DNA from 2 places in the Limnohabitans sp. MORI2 genome. Region 1 is predicted to be linked to the other one. Evidence: predicted binding sites of a transcription regulator. Region 1 holds the regulator's gene; the other holds the start of a gene.
What was found. Region 1 encodes NrdR, which represses ribonucleotide reductase genes. Its sites were predicted from a motif close to CACNANATNTNGTG; they were not measured.
Positions count from the first base shown of each region.

Region 2: QMG27_RS02295 (ribonucleoside-diphosphate reductase subunit alpha) is a predicted target of NrdR. The motif match lies at 2,257-2,270, and genes of this name have one in related genera.

Region 1 is NZ_AP027058.1:877,107-881,529, reverse strand. It holds gene QMG27_RS04490 (lytic transglycosylase domain-containing protein) at 1-7, shown strand, start outside; ZMP/ZTP riboswitch at 59-185, shown strand; gene glyA (serine hydroxymethyltransferase) at 242-1,486, shown strand; gene nrdR (transcriptional regulator NrdR) at 1,897-2,346, shown strand; gene QMG27_RS04475 (GspH/FimT family pseudopilin) at 2,400-2,924, shown strand; gene pilV (type IV pilus modification protein PilV) at 2,912-3,412, shown strand; gene QMG27_RS04465 (PilW family protein) at 3,409-4,173, shown strand; gene QMG27_RS04460 (hypothetical protein) at 4,170-4,423, shown strand, end outside.
Region 2 is NZ_AP027058.1:450,641-455,063, forward strand. It holds gene QMG27_RS02295 (ribonucleoside-diphosphate reductase subunit alpha) at 1-2,138, opposite strand, end outside; gene ampD (1,6-anhydro-N-acetylmuramyl-L-alanine amidase AmpD) at 2,530-3,099, opposite strand; gene QMG27_RS02305 (PP0621 family protein) at 3,104-3,316, opposite strand; gene ccsA (cytochrome c biogenesis protein CcsA) at 3,313-4,125, opposite strand; gene ffh (signal recognition particle protein) at 4,184-4,423, shown strand, end outside.

The sequences.
Region 1 (4,423 bases):
CGAGTAACCAAAGGCTAAAAGAGGGCCTGTGGGCACCTCCGGCAAGCGCGGTAAACTCTACCCCGTGCGCGACTGGCGATAGGCGTATCAGGCTTGCCTGATACCGCTGACGTGGATGTATGACCACTGGGAAGCGCACCGCCCCTGACTTTGGGGGTGATTAGCCGTTCGCCTGGGCAGCCCTGTTTCTTGTCAAACCCCTTTGCCAGCAGGGACCATCTTCCTTTCTAGGACTGCCACCATGTACGACCGCAACATCTTGATCGAACAAACCGACCCCGAATTGTTTGCTGCCATTCAAGCCGAAAACGCTCGCCAAGAGCACCACATCGAGCTGATTGCCAGCGAAAACTACGCATCCCCCGCTGTGATGGCCGCCCAAGGCTCACAGCTGACCAACAAATACGCCGAAGGCTACCCCGGCAAACGCTACTACGGCGGTTGCGAACACGTGGACGTGGCCGAGCAGTTGGCCATTGACCGCGTCAAACAACTCTTTGGCGCAGAAGCCGCCAACGTGCAACCCCATTGCGGCGCATCGGCCAACGAAGCCGTGTTCCTCGCGTTCTTGAAGCCCGGCGACACCATCATGGGCATGAGCTTGGCCGAAGGCGGTCACTTGACCCACGGCATGGCGCTGAACATGTCTGGCAAGTGGTTCAACGTCGTGTCCTACGGCTTGGACAGCAAAGAAGCCATCGACTACGACGCCATGGAGGCCAAAGCCCGCGAACACAAGCCCAAGCTGATCGTGGCCGGCGCATCGGCCTACAGCTTGCACATCGACTGGGCACGCTTTGCGAAGATTGCCAAGGAAGTTGGCGCGATCTTCATGGTCGACATGGCCCACTACGCTGGCTTGATCGCCGCTGGTCAATACCCCAACCCCGTGCCTCATGCTGACGTGGTGACATCCACCACCCACAAGAGCTTGCGCGGCCCACGCGGCGGCATCATCTTGATGAAGGCCGAGCACGAAAAAGCCATCAACAGCGCCATCTTCCCCGGCTTGCAAGGCGGCCCCTTGATGCACGTGATTGCTGCCAAGGCTGTGGCGTTCAAAGAAGCGTTGACCCCTGAGTTCAAAGCCTACCAACAACAAGTGGTGACCAACGCCCGCATCGTGGCTGAGACTTTGACAGCACGCGGTCTGCGCATCGTCAGCGGCGGCACACAAAGCCACGTGATGTTGGTGGACCTGCGCTCCAAAAAAATCACCGGCAAAGAAGCCGAAGCCGCTTTGGGCGCTGCGCACATGACGATCAACAAGAACGCCATCCCCAACGACCCTGAAAAACCCTTCGTGACCAGCGGCATCCGCGTGGGCACGCCTGCGATGACTACACGTGGTTTCAAGGACGAAGAGGCACGCATCACGGCCAACTTGATTGCCGACGTGTTGGACAACCCGCACGACGAAGCCAACTTGGCGGCAGTGCGTGCCAAGGTGCATGCGCTGACTTCTAAGTTCCCTGTTTACAAGTAACTTCAGTTTGACCCCGTCCTTTGTGGCGGGGTTTTTGTTTGTCTTCGGTATTTTGTTCTGTTGTTTGTTGCGTTCGTGAAGGGTTCTCTCCGGAGAGGGCACGGGTGACGGGTACGGCGGGTTCTTCATGCTGTACCAGAAATCATCACCCGCCGTACCCATCACCCGCGCCGTTTGAGCTTCGAAATGGTTCACTCGTTGCGCGGCAACTTTGCCGGAACAACTGGTACGAGTGAAACATGCGAGCGAAGCAAAGCAGTTCGCAGACTGAGGGTGTTTGGTATTGGCCGCCACGATTTCTGGTACTCCAGCATGAGGCAGCGGCCAATACCAAATACCCTCAGCGAGCCCAGCAAAAAACAAAGCCCGCAAAAGCACCGTAAACCAACAAGCAAAAGAGAGCAGTAAAAATGAAATGTCCCTTCTGCGGCCACCTAGAAACCCAAGTCGTCGAAACCCGCATGTCTGAAGACGGTGACTCCGTACGTCGCCGTCGCCAATGCGGCGCCTGCGAAAAACGCTACACCACCTACGAACGCCCCGACGTCAGCTTCCCCAACATCGTCAAAAAAGACGGTCGCCGCATCGAATACAAACGCGAAAAGCTTCTCGAATCCATGGGCCTTGCGCTGCGCAAACGCCCCGTCAGCACCGAGCAGGTCGACAACGCCATCGAGCGCATCGAAGAAAAACTCATGTCCCTCGGCCAACGTGAAGTGCCCTCGACCCGGATTGGCGAGCTCGTCATGCGTGAACTCAAAAAACTCGACAAAGTCGCCTACATCCGCTTTGCCAGTGTGTACCGCAGCTTTGAAGACATCGATGATTTCAAGAGCTTGGTGGACGAAGTTCGCAAGTAGTTTTCGAGTCTCAGCCATGCGCTGATGCCCATTCAAAACCTAGCATTTGCGCCATGCAATCGCTAGGTTTTTTTACGTCTTCGCCATCACCCATAAGGGGTTTCACACTCGTTGAAATGCTGGTGTGTTTGGGCGCACTCGGCGTTATGGCATCGTTTGCCATTCCTGGCTGGCAACGCCTGCAAGAGCGCAGCCACGTTGAAGCCACGCGTGATCAACTGATGAACGATTTACAAACCGCTCGCGTACGCGCATTGCAGCGAGGTGAGGCTTTGCAATTGACACGCCTTCGAGATTGCACATGGACAACATCCGCAGGTGCCGATTGGAGCTGTGGTTGGCAGCTGGTGGTGAAAGCTGATCAAGCGGTGCTGCAAAGCACGCAACAACTCACACCCTTGCAAATCACCTTCGCTAAAAACGATCCGCTCGACATCAGCGCACGCGGCGATTTAGGCACAGTGGGTGACCGATGGGTGATCAAGTCTCGACAAGCTGCGTTCAATGTGTCGAATGTGTTGTGCCTCAGCAGTGCTGGCCGCTTGCGTTGGCAAACGGGAGACACATGCAGCAACTGAAAACACAAGCTGGCATTGCCCTGTTCGAAGCCTTGATCGCACTGATGATCTTGACCTTCGGTGTACTGGGTCTGTTATGGATGCACCAGCAAGCGTTGATACAACAACGCCATCAGCTGATGCGCACCATCGCCATGGGCCTCGCAGACGACTTGGCCGAACGTATGACCCTCAACGCGCAGCAGCGCAACCTGTATGCCAAAACATGGGGTAACGCCACCACCACCGCACCCGACTGCGCAGCCTTGGCCTGTACGCGCCAAGACCTCGCCGCATGGGACCTGCAGCAACTCCAGCAGTCGCTCAGCAGCCAACTGCCCGAAGGCGATGCAAGCGTATTTGCGTTGCACACCCCACCCGATTGGTGGGGCGTTGTGATGGCATGGCGCGATGCCAACGAAACTTACCGCACCGATGCTGCATTGGGCTCACCCCCTTGCCCTGCGCAAATGAGTTGCTGGCGTTTGTTCTTCATGCCGACACGATGAACACGCACCAAGCACATCTGCACATGCAGCACGGCTACACCTTGCCCGAGCTGCTCATAGGCATGACACTGGGTTTATGGGTCATCGCGGCTGCGACAGCAGCTTACGGCACAAGCAAACAAACTTGGAGCGCCATGGCAGCGGCAGATGCCGTACACGCCAATGCACGCGTGGCATTGCGCAACATCCGCGAACACGCACACATGAGTGGCGCGGCTTACCTGATCGCGAACAACAGCAACGCGCAATTGACCGCTGAACTCTCTGCCAGCGAAGACGTGGGCCAAGCAGCGCTGTCAGGCATCAATGGGACTAAATACGTTGAAAGCCTCACATTGGGTCATTGGCATGCGCTTGATGCCATCGACTGCCAAGGCAACACCGCAAGCACCCACACCAGTGTGCGCAATGACTACAAACTCAACACCAACAAAGAACTGAGCTGCAAAGACCTCAACCTCATTGGCAGCACCTACCAAGCCTTGGCCGAGGGCGTGGAAGATTTTCAGCTGCGCTATGCCGAGGCCAACCCCAGCACGCAAACGATTCAGTGGAAAACCGCCAACCAAGTGAACGATATGGCTAAGGTAATGGCCATCGAGGTGTGCTTGCGCGTGGCAAGCATCCAAACCGTCCACAGCACAAAGCCCAACCCGAGTTACACCGGTTGTCAAGGCGAAGCCTTGCCATCGGATGGGCGCGTGCGCCGCACATTCAAGCGCGTCATCGCTTTGCGCAACCGCGATGGAGTCATGCCGTGAAAAGATCACGCGGCTTTGCCTTGCCCACTCTGATGGTGATGCTGGCACTGGCCAGCCTCGCAGCGTTACTGGCCCTGCGGCACTTGTGGGTCAATGAACAACTGCTCAACGCCGAAACAGACCAACTGCGCACCCTGCACAAGGCACATGCTGCGCTGCCTTTGGCTGTGGCGGACATTATTGGCGCATCCAACAACAACATGCGTCACATCGCAGGTGACCTCACGCAAACCCATGCGTTCTTCCCTTC
Region 2 (4,423 bases), 430 kb from region 1:
TCGATGGGCAAGATGCCTTTGTCCCACAGCGAGCCTTTGTAGCTGGCGTACTGACCGCGCTCTTTGGCCAACTCAGACGATGCCCAGTAAGCGTAGTAGCACACCGCTTCCATGGAGCGATCGGCGAACTCGACGGCTTCTTGTGAAGCGTAAGGCACGCGCATCTCGTACAAGCTGTCTTGGAAAGCCATGATGCCCATGCCCACAGGGCGGTGGCGCAGGTTGGAGTCGCGCGCTTTCTTGACGGCGTAGTAGTTGATGTCGATCACGTTGTCGAGCATGCGCATTGCCACGGCGATGGTGCGCTTGAGCTTATCGTGGTCGAGTTCTTTGCCGTTGGGGCCGTCTTTCAAGTGTTGAGACAGGTTGACGGAGCCCAGGTTACACACCGCAGTTTCGGTGTCGCTGGTGTTCAAGGTGATTTCGGTACACAGGTTGGACGAGTGCACCACGCCCACGTGCTGCTGGGGTGAGCGCACGTTGCAGGGGTCCTTGAACGTGATCCATGGATGGCCAGTTTCGAAGAGCATGGTCAGCATCTTGCGCCACATGTCAGTCGCTTGCACGGTTTTGCAAGGCTTGATTTCACCGCGCTTGGCTTTGGCTTCGTAGGCCACGTAGGCTTTTTCGAAGTCGGCGCCGAACAAATCGTGCAAGTCAGGCACGTCGGAGGGGGAAAACAACGTCCATTCGCCTTTTTCCATGACGCGACGCATGAACAAGTCTGGAATCCAGTTGGCGGTGTTCATGTCGTGGGTACGACGGCGGTCATCACCGGTGTTCTTGCGCAATTCCAAGAACTCTTCGATGTCCAAGTGCCAAGTTTCAAGGTAGGTACACACCGCACCTTTGCGCTTGCCGCCTTGGTTCACCGCCACGGCGGTGTCGTTGACCACTTTCAAGAATGGCACCACGCCTTGTGATTCGCCATTGGTGCCCTTGATGTGGCTGCCCAAAGCGCGCACACGAGTCCAGTCGTTGCCCAAGCCGCCAGCAAATTTAGACAGCAAAGCGTTTTCTTTGATCAACTCGTAGATGCCGTCCAAGTGGTCAGGCACAGTCGACAAGTAGCAGCTCGAGAGCTGTGAACGCAAGGTGCCGCTGTTGAACAGTGTGGGTGTGCTCGACATGAAGTCGAACGACGACAACACTTCGTAGAACTCAATGGCGCGTGCTTCGCGATCCACTTCGTTCAAGGCCAAGCCCATCGCCACGCGCATGAAGAAGGCTTGTGGCAATTCGATGCGAGTCTTGCGCACGTGCAAGAAGTAGCGGTCATACAAGGTTTGCAGGCCGAGGTAATCAAACTTCAAGTCGCGGTCGGCCTTGAGGGCTGCGCCCAAACGGTTCAAATCGAACTGCAACATGGCGTGGTCGAGCAACTCGTTTTCTACGCCTTTTTTGATGAACTGAGGGAAGTACTCGGCGTAGTGTTGGGCCATGTCGGCGTGCACCACTTCTTTGCCCAACACTTCTTTGACGATGGTGTGCATCAACAAACGTGCTGTGGCGTAGGTGTAGTCGGGGTCTTTTTCGATGAGTGTGCGGGTGGCCAAGATGGCGGCCTTGTACACCTCGTCCATAGGCACGCCGTCATACAGGTTACGCATGGTTTCAGCCAAGATGGGGTCGGGTTTGACGTCTGCGCCCAAGCCAGCGCATGAATCTTGGATCAGGCGTTGCAGGTGGTTCAAGTCCAAAGCCACGCGTTGGCCGTTGTCAATCACGTGCAAAGCGGGTGCGGCAGGCGTTTGTTCTTCTTTGATGTGGGCGCGCTCTTGGTTGCGACGTTCGCGGTACAGCACATAAGCGCGGGCGATTTCGTGGTGGCCACCACGCATCAAACCCAATTCCACTTGGTCTTGCACATCTTCAATGTGGAAGGTGCCGCCGCCTGGACGTGAACGCATCAAAGCGCGTACCACGCCTTGCGTGAGTGCTTCGACCATTTCGCGCACGCTGGCCGATGCTGCACCTTGTGTGCCGTGCACAGCCAAGAAGGCTTTCATCATGGCCACTGCGATTTTGGCGGGTTCAAAGGGAACCACAGCGCCGTTACGGCGAATGATTTGGTAGTGGGTCAGCATGGTGGGGTTTTCTTGCGCGGCGCGATCGTGCGCAAGTGTTGGGTTTGCCATAGGAGAGGTGGCGTGCACAGAGGTCTCAGCTGTTTGCATGTTTTTTTCTTTCGATTGAGCAGGTCGATAGTGCGAACAAAAAGCGGTGCTTGGACCGCTTTTTTGAAATTCAGGTCGACACTATATCTGGTGTTCGGTTGTGTGCCAACACGCTACAGGTAGTGTTTTGGTAGGAAATGCTTACATTTTAAATTTCACTAAATGAAGTGTTTGACTGGTGCGATTTTTGACAGTGCTTTGAGGGCCGTGACTGCGGGAGTTTGAGTTGAAAATTGAGTGCTGACGCCACATTCCAAGTTCTTTGAGGCGCTGATGCGCATGGCGTCTGAGTATGAAATTGAGATGCACAAACTCTGTGCAAAACAAATTTTTTTTCGCAAATGATGAAAAATTAATTTTTCTGCGGGAACTGTGCGTCGCCCCAGCCTAAAGATTGCTGCAAAAGTATCCAGTCGAATCCTGCGCCCGGATCTTGTTTGCGATCGGGCGCCACATGTTCGTGGCCAGCAATGCGATGCAGTTGGTAGTGTTGTGAGATGGCAGCACACAAGGAGCTTAAAGTTTCGTACTGTGGCGCTTCAAAGGTGTGTCCCTCTAAACCTTCGAGTTCAATGCCAATCGAAAAATCGTTGCAGTTGTCGCGCCCTTGGTAGCTCGAGCGTCCTGCGTGCCATGCTCGGTCATCGCAGCTGACAAATTGAATCAGCGCGCCATCTCGACGAATCAAAAAGTGGGCGGAGACCTCCGCGCCACGAATTTGTTGGAAATAAGGGTGTGCATCCCAATCGAGTGTGTTGGTGAACAACGCTTCAATTTCGGGGCCGCCGTATTCGCCTGGAGGCAGGCTGATGGAGTGCAACACCACCAAGTCGATGGCGACACCAATTGGACGTGGCCCAAAGTTAGGCGAGGGCGTGTGTTTGGCAAAGCGGTACCAGCCATCGCGCCACAGAGAAGTCATCGGGTCAGCCTTCGTGTGCATCGCGGTGTGCAGCGCTGCAGTAGGTGCCTTGGGTGCCACGAACTGCATCGCTTTCAGGTGTGTGTGTGCCGCAATGTGCGCAGGGCACCATCACCTGTGGGCCTGAGGGCTTATTGGTGTGGGTGTGTGGGCGACGTTGTTGGCGAATCCACCAAATGCCGCCGACAACGATGAGCAGCAGCACCAAGTACTTCATGCCACACGTCCCAAAATGACTTCCAACACAAAGCGAGAGCCTGCGTAGCCCAAGAGCAGCAAGCCTGTGCCAATGTAGAGCACACGCACAGCTTTACGGCCTCGCCAACCAAAGCGCCACCGTCCGATGAGCAACAGCGCAAACGTGAGCCACGAGAGCAACGAGAACACAGTTTTGTGATCCCAGCGCCATGCGGCTTGTGCGCCGTAAAGCAAATCACCAAATACCCAGCCCGCCAATAACGTGGCGGTCAGTAGCGCAAAGCCTGCGGTGACAAAGCGAAAGGTCAAGCGCTCGAGCGTGAGCAAGGGCAAGCCTACATGCGTGTCAGCACCCATGCGCATGTTTTTTTCTGCACGGCTCATCAGCCATGCGTGCACCACGGCCGCGGCAAACAAGCCATAAGACGCCACGCCCAAGGCCAAGTGCAGCGGCAGCATGGGCGATGTCTGGGTGTGCAGCACTGTGCCCGGAAACGCCGCCGCCAGCAGCACAACAGCGGCCCCCACCATGGCCAAGGTCCAGCGTGTGCGCAACTGCGGGAACCAGTGGTGCTCCAGCACATAAAACGTCAGCATCAGCCAAGCTGTGACTGAGAGCGCTGGCGCAAAACCGAATCGCAAGCCACCGTCTTGCGGGGCGAAGAGCGCAAATATCAAACCCAAACCGTGCAATGCCCAAGGCACACTGAGCAGTCGGTGACCCATCTCGGGTGCCACACGTGGCCCCATCAGCGCTGTCAATGTGTACGCCGCCGCTGTGGGCAGTGCGAGCCAAAGGTTGAGCGGGATGTCGCTGGCTAAAATCATGTCCAACAGTTTAGCGTTTCGCTACACACGAAAAACCAAGCCCTATCAAGGGGTACCTATGGCCTCAGCCCTTACCGACAAACTCTCGCGCCTCGTCAAACACATCAGCGGACAGGCCCGCATCACCGAAAGCAACGTGGCCGATATGTTGCGCGAGGTGCGCATGGCCTTGCTCGAAGCCGACGTGGCTTTGCCCGTGGTGCGCGACTTCATTGCACGCGTCAAAGATAAAGCCCTTGGCCAAGAAGTGATTGGCTCCTTGCAGCCCGGTCAAGCCTTGGTGGCCATCGTCAACCAA